3 regions of the Bacillus cihuensis genome follow, and region 1 is predicted to be linked to each of the others. Evidence: riboswitches for the same ligand, from Rfam matches in the RefSeq annotation. Region 1 holds a riboswitch; each other region holds the start of a gene.
The links. Region 1 has a riboswitch for cyclic di-GMP ahead of V179_RS27605 (aspartyl-phosphate phosphatase Spo0E family protein). Riboswitches for the same ligand answer to the same signal wherever they lie in the genome.
Positions count from the first base shown of each region.

Region 1 (4,918 bases):
GAGGTCTTTTTTCGTTCAAATCTCATTTTCAGTTATTACAGGAATGCTGCTTCGTTACTTTAAGTACATTTCTTCACAAGCTCTTCTAATTATTAACATAGATACCCATTTTTCTTAAAAGGTATTGTTCAACAATCTGGCCCTATAACGGAAAAAAAGCGATCTTCTTTATTGAAGAATCGCGCCCGATTGTGGAATATCAAGATAATGATGATGATTGTTGCCTTTAGCTTGTAGAACTAACGCACCAGTTAGCTTAACATCAAAAAAATAAATCAGCCTCAATTATTTATTTTATTCATATTCCATAACCCAATATTTTTCTTCTGGTTTACCTTCTTCAACAACTTTCTTCCAACCATTATTTTCATAAAACTTCATCGCTTTTTGATTTTCAGATACACATTTCAATCTTAATGGTTTATTCATTTTTTCTATGGCGGCATTAACCAATTGACCACCAACACCTTTACCCGAGAAATCAGGGTGAACAAATAAGTTATGTATAAAATTATCTGGCAAGTACAAAGAAGCAAATCCAAGGATATGAGTATCTTCCTCTGCTAATATTATATACTCTCCTACAGTATGCTTATCAAAGTCTTCTAAAGTCATTTCTTCTATATCTGCCCAATGAAAACTTTTACGACGAGATTCTAGGTATATAAGTCTTAAATCAGGGTAATCTAATTCACTTGCTACTCTGATATTCATATTTTCACTCTCACTTTCTTTTATATAAATAATAATAACATAATTTTCATTCTATATAATATAGGTTTAAATCAAGGTTTTCCTTCTTACACTAAACTACTTCGTTAGTTTAAGTACATTTCTTCACAATCTACGCTTTACAATTTAACGCGCTATTCAACAATCTAGCGGAAATAGGGCTGTTCCTTATTACAGAAACGCGCCCGATTGCTGAAGACTAAAATTTCTGAACCAAGTTCCATCAGTGTAGTTCAGCAACTATTATCCAAATAAAAATTGGGTTGAGATGAATTGTAATTCAAACTCCACATTAGAGTATGAGAAGTAAGATACAATAGCTAACAATATCCATAACGTCTGAATTACGATTCCAACGATACTGCAAACAAATCCAGAGGTTGCCAATCCCCTTCCATTCTCGTTCGTTTTCTCAATTTCCCTTTTTCCCATTCTAGAAAATACAATTCCGATAATACCAAGTATTATTCCAATTATTGGTATTATAATGGAAAGAATCCCAAGGGTTAAAGAAGCCACCGATTTACTATTTGTTTGAGCTTTTTCAACCATTCATAAACACCTCCTAACATTGACATTGCTATACAACATGACCCAATTCATTAATATGGGCGCATATCTTGCTACATAATAGCTCCCTTTTATTGAATAGCTGCTCTTTATTGCCCATTAGAATCGGACTAGAAAAATTACATTGAAAAGAGTGTATTTATACAGTCTCTCACCATGTGTTTCCTTTTTTCGGTATATTCATTTTCGTAAGCATTAGTGTCTGTGTTAAAGTAACTACAACCTTGTTGAATTTCTCTGTTTTTTTCGTACTGGATGTATACATATTTTTCTTCCGGTTCATCTTTAAAGATGACACGGGCGCGCGTTCTTTTTATACCTGTATCTTTCTTCATTGAATAGAATGTTTTAACTTCTAACAATTCATCGGAATTATATCCAAGCTTAAGAAGGTGTTTTTTTGTTGCATTTTCCATTAATAAGGAGCGACTAGGATTACCATAAAATATATCATAAACGAGAAAAGGCCCTCCTATAATAACTCCGATGAATAATAAAAGAATCAAACGTTTAGTTTTTTTCAAAATTCCCCCGCCTTTTTTAGAACTTTAAAAAATAACGCTTTTATCATCCATTATTCATTAATGAATCCATTGTTATTTAGGATTTAACATAAATATCCAATTATATCAGAAATTATTATTCTATTAAATGGCCCTATAATGGAAATAGCGCTGTTCCCTATTACAAAAAAGCACCCTATAATTGAAAAGTGGATTTTTATACTAATACGGGGATGATATTAGTTTAATTTTGTAGGTGTTTTTGGTAATCCACGATAAGCTGATCTAATTTTTGACTGCAATTAATGGTGTCGTGGCTATTTAAGCCTGTTTCCTTTGCAATCAGGATTAATTCCTTTTTCAATTCATTGATCCTGTTTTCTAAATCGTCCATTTCTGTAAGTACCATTCAACAAGGTATCCTCCTAAAATATGTACGTTATTTTAGGCAACTCAGCCATCATAGTTAAAACTTTAGATCTGTAGTTTTGCGTCCTTATTTTTCAATAAGTTTGCCTTTTCTCGTTATATATTACTGTATTTAGATTCCGAAATTTGTCGCATTTTGTTGTTGCTATCAGAATAATTGTCAAGAGGGTGGATTCATGGATCTTTACCAATATTTCCCTTAGTTTCAATGCAACTTTCCCAATTCGTGAGGTAAGTACCCTTTCTTTGAAGAAATGATATGTGACGCCCTACTGAAAGCCTCTTCAAATTCCACCTCCATTCCCTCTTTTACTTGTAACATTGCGCCTTCAAGAATCATTGTAAAACCTCCCGTTTTTCTATTTGCATCACCGATCAGTATTCCAAATAACTAGCCCTATAACGGAATATTAGATGATCTTCTATTGGTCATAAATTCATATTCTAAAATGCTCATTTCCCATAAACTCCAGTATTCATCACCGTTTTTTCTAGAGTCTCTATGTAATCCTTCTTTTGTAAAACCAGCCTTTTCATAACAAGCAATTGCAGATACATTGAAATCAAACACACCAAGACTAACTCTATGTAAATTAAGATCTTCAAATGCTACTTTGAGAATTTCTTTCATCATTTGCTGACCAATTCCTTTTCCTCTTACATTTTTATCACCTACCAAGACTTTTCCAACTCTTGCAGACTTATTTTTTCGATCAATTTTCTCCAAAGAGATATGATCAATAACACTACCGGTTTCTTTACCTTATATACTAAGGTATCCAAGTTATCTCTATTGGCATTCTCAATATACTTTTCTAATTGATTCTCTGATAAGGGATATTGGAATGCAGGCCCACCCCAATGAGTAAGAATTGAGGTGAATTGACCCACTTGATAAGTTGTTTAAATCCGTGCGTTCAAAATACTTTAATTCAATCATTAAAACATTTCTCCTCTATGTTTTTTTCTTTATTCAATTTTATTATGTGACCTATTTCTTCCTCAACAAAATGGCCCTATAATGAAAAAAGCGATCCTCTTTATTGAAGAATCGCGCCCGTTTGTAGGCTGTTGATTACCACTTTTTCTAGTATACATATACATAAAGGTTAAAGGTGCTTTCTATTTTTTTCGATGATACTTAATATAAGCGCAAGTTAGTTCAACACCAAACTACTTATAACTAAACAGCTGCTCTTTTCTCTCTTGTTTTGTTGGCAAATAGTTTTTCATTAAGAGTTGGCATAATCATACCATCAATCCCATATTTTCCTGCATTCACAGCAGAAACGAGAATAAACATAGATAATAAAACAAGTTGTGGATTGGTACTTGTCGTACCGCTAAACAGATAAGAGTAGTTCATAATCAGTCCAAATAATACTGCTATTTTAGTGAAACAACCCACCAATAAACCTATTCCCACTAGTAATTCTCCCCAAGGTACTAAAGTATTGAATATCTCTACATTAGGAATGGCTACGTTTTCTAGAAAAACAACCCACCAACCCTGAACAGCCGGGTGTTCTCCTGTTGCTTTAGCTAACGCACCCTGTAAGAAACCAGAAGCATCAAAATGTCCGCTTGCTATCTTCCCCCAACCAGCCATAATCCACGTATATCCGAGATATACACGTAGCACAGCTAAAAGTATAGAGATCTTTTTATTTTCTCTTAGAAAATCAATAAACATACTTTTCCTCCTAAATATTAAAAATTAATCACTAATTGATATAATACTATAAACGATAACGATTATCATTATCGTTTATATGAAAAATATGTAACAGATATGTTACAAAAACCTCCTGTTGCAATAAGAGGTAACAATTAAAGATATATAGAAAGAGATGAATAGTTTATACAACTTTTTTAACTCCTCTTGGGCATCTAGGGGAATCAACTTGTCACAATTTATTTTTTATGTAGGATTGAATTATATGTAACCTTAATTCAATAAAATGGCCCTATAATGAAAAAAAGCGATCTTCTTTATAGAAGAACCTCGCCCGATTGTTGAAGATCGTTATTAAAGTATAGTGCTCGTTAGTTTAATAGTTAAAGAATTAAACCGCTAAAAACCATTCCAATATTTATTACAAAATGAAATATTATTGCAGTGTATATACTATTGGTTTTTATTACGACAAAAGCATAAAAAAATCCAACAAAAGAAAAAAGTAAACTTATTATGAAAGGTATTCCAACAGCAAGATGTAGTAAACCAAAACCGATGCCTGTCATGATAATTGCACTTGTAGTGGAAACATACTTTTTCAAACTTGATAACATAAAACCACGCCATATAAGTTCTTCAAGAGTTGCGTTGATGATTGAAAACAATAAACAAAAGATTAACATTGATTTAATATAACTAAATTCTTGCTGGAGAATAAATGGGATGAATGATATACCAGATATAATTATTCCAATTAGTAGAAAGTAAGATAATTTTATGGAATGAAAAGGCATAACAATACGACTATTCAAATTAGGTTTATTGTTAAAGAACGATATTTTCTTCTTGTTAAAGAGGTGAACAACGCACAGTCCAACAACAATAATAAAAATTGAGCCTCTATTTAACAGAATCCTTAACTCTCTGGAAATTTCATAGGTGGCTAAGAATATATTTGTAAGTTGATAAAGTAAAAAACTCACTAGAAAAGCTGTAAAGAGTGAGG
Region 1 covers NZ_KI632495.1:684,156-689,073, forward strand. Annotated here, with positions in the region: gene V179_RS0109190 (GNAT family N-acetyltransferase) at 295-714, opposite strand; gene V179_RS27600 (DUF4190 domain-containing protein) at 976-1,284, opposite strand; gene V179_RS0109200 (DUF3139 domain-containing protein) at 1,422-1,826, opposite strand; gene V179_RS27605 (aspartyl-phosphate phosphatase Spo0E family protein) at 2,050-2,214, opposite strand; cyclic di-GMP riboswitch class I at 2,250-2,332, opposite strand; partial or broken gene V179_RS32010 (antibiotic biosynthesis monooxygenase family protein) at 2,430-2,574, opposite strand; partial or broken gene V179_RS27615 (GNAT family N-acetyltransferase) at 2,632-3,174, opposite strand; gene V179_RS0109220 (DoxX family protein) at 3,418-3,927, opposite strand; gene V179_RS32405 (CPBP family intramembrane glutamic endopeptidase) at 4,293-4,706, opposite strand.

Region 2 (4,918 bases), on a different contig from region 1:
ATACTTTGAAATAATCTCAGACGTTTCAATCGCTACTGTACCAACTAGAACTGGTTGTCCTTTAGTATGCCGCTCCGCAATCTCTTCGACTACGGCACGGAATTTCCCATCCATCGACGCATAGATTAAATCAGCGCGGTCATCCCGAATAATTTCACGGTTCGTTGGAATTACAATAACATTCATATTATAAATATTACGGAATTCTTCTTCTTCCGTTTTGGCTGTACCCGTCATCCCGGAAAGTTTTTCATACATTCGGAAATAGTTTTGGAAGGTAATTGTTGCAAGTGTCATGCTTTCATTTTGAATCTCCAAGCCTTCTTTCGCTTCAATAGCCTGATGGAGTCCATCACTATAGCGGCGACCTTTCATTAAACGCCCAGTGAACTGGTCAACAATGACGATTTCGCCTTCTTGCACGACATAGTCGACATCAAGATGCATGCTTACATGCGCTTTTAACGCTTGATTAATATGATGATTCAAAACAACATGATTAATATCAAATAAATTTTCGATATTAAATGCCGCTTCCGAACGGTTAATTCCTTCTTCCGTCAGCTGAACCCCTTTTGTTTTTTCATCATACGTATAATGCTTGTCTAACGTAAGCGTACGAACGAAAGCATTCGCTTGGATATATAACTGAGCTGATTTTTGTGCCGAACCTGAAATAATTAATGGTGTACGTGCCTCATCAATCAAGATTGAATCCACTTCATCGATAACAGCAAAATGTAAAGGTCGTTGTACCATTTGCTCTTTATATAGAACCATATTATCCCGTAAATAATCGAAACCTAGCTCATTATTCGTACTATACGTAATATCAGCACTGTACGCTTCTTGCTTCTCTTCCTTAGACATGCCGTTCAGGTTCAACCCAACCGTCATTCCCATGAACTCATACAGCTTGCCCATTTCTTCCGCATCACGGCTTGCTAAGTATTCATTGACAGTAACGACATGAACGCCTTTCCCAGTAATCGCGTTTAAATAGACAGGAAGAGTGGAAGTCAACGTTTTCCCTTCCCCGGTTTTCATTTCAGAAATATTACCATCATGAAGGGAAATCCCCCCCATTAGCTGTACGCGGAATGGATACATTCCTAATGCTCTTCTTGCTCCTTCACGAATCGTCGCGAATGCCTCAACAAGCAAATCATCGACCGTTTCGCCTTTTTGGTAACGCTCTTTGAATTCTTCTGTTTTCCCACGCAGTTCTTCATCTGATAACGAAGCTGTTTTATCCGCTAGCATTTCAATTTGATCAGCCAGCTTCTCAAGACGCTTCACTTCTCGTTTATTCGGGTCAAACACTTTATTTAAAATATTAAGCATTCAATAACGCTCCTCTTTATATAGAAGTCTTTATTAAAAAAGAAAATATATTTTAGATTTAATTAACACTAGATCAAAGATTAATATATCCATTTTATTTCATATTAAATAGGTGCACCCTTAATATTACCATGTATAAAGTGCAGGTACAACTTCACGATATTATGAAAATTTATAGATTTAATACCGTGAAAACGTTAAAATGAGTATTAACAGCCTTACGCATGAAAATATCTGCAGAAAAGTTTTGAGGTGAGATAACATGATCGGTGATCGCGTAAAAAAACTGAGACAAGAAAATAGAATGTCCATGACAGAACTTGCTGAAAAAGCGGGAGTCGCCAAGTCCTATTTAAGCTCCCTTGAGAGAAACCTTCAAACGAACCCATCTATCCAGTTTCTTGAAAAAATCGCCTTAGTGCTGCAAATTCCTGTTGATTCTCTCCTTCACGATGAACCTGTCAAAGATGGGCTTGACGCAGAATGGATGAATATTGTTCAAGAGGCAATGAAATCCGGTGTATCCAAAGATCAATTCCGTGAATTCATTGAATTTAACAAATGGAGATTAAAGCAAGAAGAGTGATTGGAGTATGGATGATCCCATTTTTATCTCTTTACAAATCCAGAATGACGTTAAAATACCACCAATTACTATGTACGATATCCCTTGAAGCACGCTACACTCGGCTAATCACAATGGTGGTGGTGCAGATCCTGATTTTGAAGTACATTCTTAATAAAGTATGTATATTTACAAAGTAGATGATCTATATTATTAAGTTTCGAAGCCCCGCCCCATGTCCGTCTTACTAAGTGTAATATGGCATTATAACGCCACCGGTGCCATGAAGGATCTATTTTGTAGCACGCTAAACTCACCTAATCATAACGGTGGAGGTGCGGAGCAGGATTTCGAAGTACTTTCTTAATAAAATACGTATCTCTGCTAAGTAGATGGCTATATTAGTTCGTCGCGGAGCCCCGCCCCGTGTCCATAAACAAAACAAACCCCTTAAACGAACTGGACTTTCGTAAAAAACCAGTTTGTTTAAGGGGTTTATACGTTTAAATCGTATGATAGGTTGGTTCATCTTTTTTATTTTCTGTTGCTTTTTGCTCAAAGAAACGAAGGACTTCCTCTTTAGTCAATCCAAGTACCTTAGCTTGTACCATTAGCTCAATCCATTCTTCATCAACTATTAGATCTGCCAACCCATTCCCTCCTAAAATACTATGTATTTCAGGCAGTCCAGCCATCATAGCACAATATAATACCTTAGACCCGCGACTTTGCGTCCCTATTTTTCAATAGGTTTGCCTTTTTCTGTGTATGAATTTTCTATTTTCTTTGATTATACAGAATTTTTGGTATATTTTATGTAATTTTATGCTATTAAATTTAAATATTTTACCTTATTTTTTTACATATTACGACTAAATTCTACATTTTTTCAACTAGAACAAATTAGGAAATATATGATTGAAAGAATTTTTATGTAAATATATTATATTTACCTTATCAATATTCATGACATATGATCTAGACCTTTTCGACTATGTCTCTTGTTTTTACACTTTTGGTTCGTCAAATATTGTCCAAAACTTAAACAAACATCCTTCATCATAATGGGAGACTTCTAATTAACTACCTTAAAAGTCCGTTGTTGTCCCCATCTAGTTTCACAGGGGATTAGTATTTATCGTTTGCATCATTAAATACAATACTTATATTCAAAATCCCACTATTATCTTTATTTTTTAAGTCATTAAGTTTTTTATGTATAGCAAATTCATTAGATGGATGCTTATAAGAATTGGATCATAAAATGAAATATCCTTGTAAAACATCAAAGGAGCTTTTTCAACCAAGAAAAAAAGCTCCATATACTAACGCTATTGCGATTACATAGGCAGGATGAACCTTCAATTTACCCAATAAAAAATAACTAATAATCCCAATTACTAATGTCTGAATCCATCCGATTCCTTCATATGCAGTGAAAAAGAAATCATAAGCCATCATCCCTAGCAAGACAGCAATGATTGGACGAACGACGACTGTCATCCTTTTCACTCGAGGGGATTCTTTGTGACGCTTTAAAATACTGAGTAGACCAAGCATTAAAATGAGAGAAGGAGCGACTGAAGCGAATACCCCAATAATCGCGCCCAGTATGCCAGCCTGTTCAAATCCAATATAGCCTGCCATTTTGGTAGCAATTGGGCCTGGGAGTGCATTCCCAAGAGCAATCACATCACTGAATTCATGAACAGTAAACCAACCGTATCTGTCGACGACCTCCTTTTCAATTAACGGAATGGATGCCGGACCACCACCGTAGCCGAGAATACCTGATATAAAAAAAGCCCAGAAAATCTGCAAATAAATCATGACTTTCCCGCCTCCTTATTAGGTTCAGATACAGGGCCTCTCTTCAATAGTGCCCCAATGAGCAGGGAAAAAATGATAATAGCTGGATGCACATTTAACAGTTCCATAAACACAAACCCGAGCAAAACGAAGACAATCGTCCACAGCCAGCCGATACTGGATGAACCTGATTTTTTTAAAAAGTCTAAAGTCATAGTTAGCAGCATCACAGCGACAACAGGAACGACTGCTTGTGACATCCCTGTCACCCACGCTTGATTTTTATAAGCATTCAAGCTTTTCAAAAGCAAAATCATTAAAAGTATGGTGGGAACACAAGATGCAAACACACCATTAAGCAAGCCCCAAAAACCGCCAACACGGTACCCAATATAGCCTGCTAGCTTAGGCGCAATCGGACCCGGCAGCGCATTTCCAAGCGCCAAGACATCGCCAAAATCTTCATTATTCATCCACTTATATTTCTCAACTACCTCTTTTTGCACAAGAGGAATCGCAGCAGGACCTCCGCCGAAACCAAGCATGCCAACTCTAAAAAATGCCATAAAAATATTTAATTGCTTCATATTTCACTACACCTACTTCTAATAATCTATCTTTATCATGGACTACTCTGTATGAACCATTGGCACACTGTTGATGGAATAATAGGTTAAATAGTTCTCTTCATTTAAATCCAACATTATCTAGAGAAATTTCAATTTAATGTTCTATGCTACTGATATGATTCTGGAGTGAAGATTCAAACTGTATTTTCTCCTCTAATCCTACAAATGTAGTTTTCACATTCAAGTTAACGTCATTTTATACATTACGCCTCACTAACTACCCAAATTCGTATGTATCAGACATAGGGGATAATCAAGGAACAATTATTATCATGACTAAGATTTTAATGAAATATTCTTTTCCCCCACTTTAGTAGCCTAAAACCGATAATATTCTACTCAAGAACTTTATTCCACAGCACTACGGATACATGCCCTGTCTTATCAATTGATAGGGAGGGCTACAAAATCAAAATAGATATTACTTTTTGATTATATTCTACCAATATATTATTAAGGATACAGATGATGTTAAAATTCCATTAAGACTTAAATCTAGTATTTATCTTTATATTATACAGAAATTTCTCCGTATTTGTTTAGTGCCTTGGAATACATCGGATGCTTACTG
Region 2 covers NZ_KI632498.1:246,554-251,471, reverse strand. Annotated here, with positions in the region: gene secA (preprotein translocase subunit SecA) at 1-1,344, opposite strand, end outside; gene V179_RS0123020 (helix-turn-helix domain-containing protein) at 1,607-1,930, shown strand; gene V179_RS30285 (anti-repressor SinI family protein) at 2,413-2,559, opposite strand; cyclic di-GMP riboswitch class I at 2,588-2,676, opposite strand; gene V179_RS0123010 (chromate transporter) at 3,209-3,739, opposite strand; gene V179_RS0123005 (chromate transporter) at 3,736-4,305, opposite strand.
Region 2: another riboswitch for cyclic di-GMP. It lies ahead of V179_RS30285 (anti-repressor SinI family protein); the one in region 1 lies ahead of V179_RS27605 (aspartyl-phosphate phosphatase Spo0E family protein).

Region 3 (4,918 bases), 1.1 Mb from region 1:
AAAGAGAAATTGGATTATATTTTAAAAGCTGCTTTTGATTTAGGTACTTCTGATATTCATTTGACTGTAGGTGTACCACCGATTATGAGACTTCACGGCGATTTAAAACAGTACGGAAAAGATGTCCTTAAGCCAGCGGACACAGAATTAATGGCGAAAGTGATGATTCCTGAATCGATGTGGAAGACGTTTAAAGAAAAAGGCGAGCTAGATCTTTCATACGGAATCCCAGGGGTTTCACGATTCCGGGTCAATGCTTATCATCAACGTTCTTGTATTAGTCTTGCGATTCGAGTTGTACCAACAGAAGTGCCAACTTTAGAACAATTAAAGCTGCCCCTCGTTTTACAAACGATATCTGAAAAAACGCAAGGGCTTGTATTAGTGACAGGCCCGACTGGAAGTGGGAAATCAACGACGCTTGCGGCGATGATTGATTATATTAATAAAAACATGAAGAAACATATTATTACGCTTGAAGATCCAATCGAGTATTTACACAAACATCAATTGAGTATTATTGATCAACGGGAAGTCGGTTTTGATACACAGAATTTCTCAAACGGCCTGCGCGCTTGCTTGCGACAGGATCCTGATATTATTTTAGTCGGCGAAATGCGCGATTTGGAAACGATTTCTACAGCGATTACCGCAGCGGAAACAGGCCATTTAGTACTGGGGACCTTACATACAACGGATGCACCCGCAACAATTGATCGGATCATAGATGTGTTCCCACCCAATCAGCAACCGCAAGTTCGTGTTCAGCTTGCCTCTGTCTTATCAGCCATTATTTCACAGCGTTTATTGCCGTCAAAAGATCGAAGAGGAAGGGTGGCAGCTATCGAGATCATGGTGAATAATGCTGCAGTCAAAAATTTAATTCGGAATGAAAAAATCCATCAAATTGCAAGTGTGATGCAGACTAGTAAATCGGCTGGCATGCAAACGATTGAAATGTCGATTAAACAATTAATTGAAGAAGGGAAAATTGATGCATTTTCCGCACTCCCTTATTTAGAAGAAGGAATCCTATAATGCCGGTTTTTCACTATCAAGGAAGAGATCGGGCAGGGAGAAAGAAACAAGGGAAAGTGACTGCGGACACACGAAAAGAAGCAGTTGAAGGGCTTAGGGAAACAGGAATCGCCGTGACAAGTATAGATGAACTAAAGGGAATATTATATAAAGAAATCTCTTTAGGTAGCAAGAAAGTGAAAAATCGCGATTTTATTATGTATCTACATCAGTTTTCAACGTTAATTAAAGCAGGCATCAGTGTTGTAGAATCGACAAAGATTTTGGCGGAACAAACATCAAGTAAATTGTTGAGGAAAACATTGGAAAATATCGTATTAAGTTTAGAAGAAGGGAACCCTTATTCCGAAGGGGCTGAAAAGCAACGGAATGTGTTTCCACCACTCTTCATAAATATGATGCGAGCGGGTGAAGCTGGTGGAAATCTAGAAGAGGTTCTAGAAAGAATGGCGATTTATTTTGAGAAACAGTATCAAACAAGGCAAAAAGTACAATCGGCGTTGATGTACCCAGTAACGGTTGGCTGTTTAAGTATTGTTATTATCATTTTTATGTTAGCGAAAGTCGTACCAACTTTCGCCAATATGTTTCTTTCATTTGGCAGTGAACTGCCTTTCTTTACAAAGTTGGTTCTCAATCTGAGTGGATTTTTTGAACGTTTTTGGTGGGTTTTTCTTTTAGTAGCGGTTAGCTTATATATCCTTATTCGTTCTCTAAAGTCGAAGAACGACACGAAATATTATCTGGATTATGGGCTTTTACGTTTGCCGATTTTTGGACAGCTGCTTCAAAAAGCAGAGATTGCAAGAATGACAAGAACTTTAAGCTCGCTAATCAAGAGCTCTGTACCGATCCTTCAATCGTTAACAATGGTGGAAAAGATTTTAGGAAATGAAGTATTGATAAGGGTTATGAAACAGTCGCGACATTCCATTGAAAAAGGCGAGTCCATGGCCATACCGATGGAAAAACACTGGGCATTTCCTCCGATGGTCACACAGATGATTGCAGTCGGCGAAAAATCTGGTACTTTAGATGTCATGCTAGATCGCGTGGCTGATTTTTACGAAATGGAAGTCGACCATGCTACGAATCAAATGAAATCTCTAATAGAACCATTTCTCATTATCTTTCTAGCAGTCGTTGTTGGAGGTATTGTGGCAGCCATTGCCATTCCGATGTTCACTATATTTAACAAAATCCAATAAATATGTTCAATTTAGTGGAAAAACTAGTTGTCAGCTGGTCAATTTTTCTTATATACTAGCAATATATCAATGGATTGGAAACTGTGATGGATCATTTTTATCTGGGCACTTAAATGATCAGGAGTGAGTAGTGCAACCCGCCAATTAATTTATGCTTAAATCCAATTTTTGGAATTTAAGTATAAACGTGGCGGGTTTTTAGGTTGTACACCCGTCGCTAGACTACATAAAAAATCAAATGAGGAGTGAAGGTACATGATGAAACGAGTAAAAGCCCTTATGAATAACCAAAAAGGATTAACGCTAGTAGAACTTTTGGCCGTAATCGTAATTTTAGGAATCATCGCTGCTATTGCAGTACCGAGTATCGGCAACATTATTGATAACAGCAAAAAGGATGCACATATTGCCAATGCACAGCAACTGATATCATCTGCGAAATTAGCGGTTGCAGCGAATGATGATATTGTGAAAAACCGGCCGGTAACTTTAACATACGAACAGCTAGAGAAAGCGGGTTACCTTGCTGAGCTTACGGATCCTGATGATAAAGGGAAACTTTATTCTACTGCACAAGTTAAGATAACAGAAACGAATGGGAAATATGAATACACTGTTACACTAATAGGTTCAAAGAGAAGTATAACTAATAAGAAAGCATCTGAATTAAATAGAGAGTCAGTTGTTGCTCCAACACCGAGTACTACAACCTGAAGTAATTGATTGTTTAGTTACCTATATTTACCACTCCTTTTCACAGGAGTGTTTTTTTTATCTATTGGCTATGTTAAAGGTCATTGTTGATCTTAGCACTTTGTTGATTGGAACGGAGGCGTAAGACTCCTGCGGGAAAAGCGAGTCAAAGGGAGACCCCACAGTCGCAGAGCGCCGAGGAGACTCCCGGACCGCCCGCGGAAAGTGAACGCCTGAAGCGGAAATCATCAGGCAAGTTTAACAGGGCCTATCTATTTAATCTTCACCAAATAATCATCTCCAATTCAATCCAACTTCCTGTATAATAAAAGAAACAACATGACGTAAAAAAACACTACATCCAATAGAAGAGAAACCAACTCCAATATAAAGGAGAAATCCATGACATTATTTTTTTACAGCTATATAGGTATTATAGGCTTAGTTCTCGGTTCTTTTTACAATGTCGTTGGACTGCGAATCCCGGAAAATCAATCAGTCGTCCGACCAAGGTCACAATGTCCAGCTTGCAAAAGAACCTTGACAGCTACCGATCTCGTGCCTGTATTGTCTTATGTTTTTTTAAGAGGAAAATGCCGGAACTGTCATTCGAAAATACCGCCGCTCTATCCACTGATTGAGCTTTCAACGGGTTTATTGTTTATGCTTGCTTTTTACGAGTTTGGTTTGACTGGAGAATTCGTAATCGCCCTCCTTTTTATTTCGTTGTTAGTCATTATCTTTGTATCTGATATTGTGTATATGATTATTCCTAATAAAGTGCTGTTGTTTTTTGTACCTATTGTTTTAGTTGCCCGATTAGTCGTACCATTAGATCCGTGGTGGGATATGTTTGTCGGAGCGGTAGTTGGCTTCGGGTTGCTTTTTTTCATTGCTGTCATTAGTAAAGGTGGCATGGGCGGGGGAGATGTTAAACTATTTTTCGTATTAGGGCTGGTGCTCGGCTTAAGGCTGACCATCCTGACATTCGCTTTGGCAACTTTTTTAGGAGCACTGTATGGGGTAGCTGGCATGATTCGAGGGAAATATAAGAAACGGCAGCCGATTCCATTTGGTCCGTTTATTGCGATTGGTGCCTTGCTTTCCTACTTCTATGGAGCCGAAATATTAAGCTATTACTTTACTATGTTTGAATAAGCAGGTGATTGTCGTGAACATATTGAACCGAAAGCATCGAGTTCATCTATCTATTAAAGATCGGTATATTCGTTTTGTGGAATCTGGAAAAAAGCACAACCTACTAGCTTATGGGCAAAAGAGTCTGCCAGACGGTGTGATCGTTGAAGGGCAAATAAAAGATCGTGAAACGCTTGAGCTGATTGTGGAAGAAATGGTTGATCAGTGGAAGCTTAAAGGGAAAAAAGTCTCTTTTTGTGTACCTGATTCAACAGTAATCGTTAGGACTATACATGTTCCGAATGATGTTCCAGATCATGTACTGAATGGTTATTTATATATGGAATTGGGCCATAGCATCCATTTGCCTTTTTCAGATCCTTTAATTGAAGCAGTGCCTTTAGAGCAAACGGCTGAAAACCGAGACGTGTTGTTATTTGCTTCTAGAGAAACCGTATTGAATGAATGGACCGAATTATTAAAGGGCGCATCGTTAAAACCAGATATCGCCGATCTTTCCATGCTGTCGCTTTATCGAATGTATTATCATCTAGGCCTTGCCAAGCAGGATGAGCATGTTTTATTCGTGCAAATTGGTTTAGATGCGTTTGTTTTATCTGTTTTTTATGAACATAAGCCTGTTTTTTCGCGCCACTATCCGTTGGAATTTCATGAGGAACACTATGAACTTTCTAAAAGCCGAAGCGGCTCTGATTTTTATGCTTGGATGGGTGTTGTAGACGAATTAACAAGTCAATCTCAGGATATTACGATGGAAATTGAACGTTTCCTATCCTATTACCGATTCAATCTCACTAAAGGAAAACATCATATAGCCAAGA
Region 3 covers NZ_KI632495.1:1,795,992-1,800,909, reverse strand. Annotated here, with positions in the region: gene V179_RS0114445 (type IV pilus twitching motility protein PilT) at 1-1,038, shown strand, start outside; gene V179_RS0114440 (type II secretion system F family protein) at 1,038-2,246, shown strand; cyclic di-GMP riboswitch class II at 2,314-2,397, shown strand; gene V179_RS0114435 (type II secretion system protein) at 2,502-2,960, shown strand; gene V179_RS0114430 (prepilin peptidase) at 3,342-4,097, shown strand; gene pilM (type IV pilus biogenesis protein PilM) at 4,111-4,918, shown strand, end outside.
Region 3: another riboswitch for cyclic di-GMP. It lies ahead of V179_RS0114435 (type II secretion system protein); the one in region 1 lies ahead of V179_RS27605 (aspartyl-phosphate phosphatase Spo0E family protein).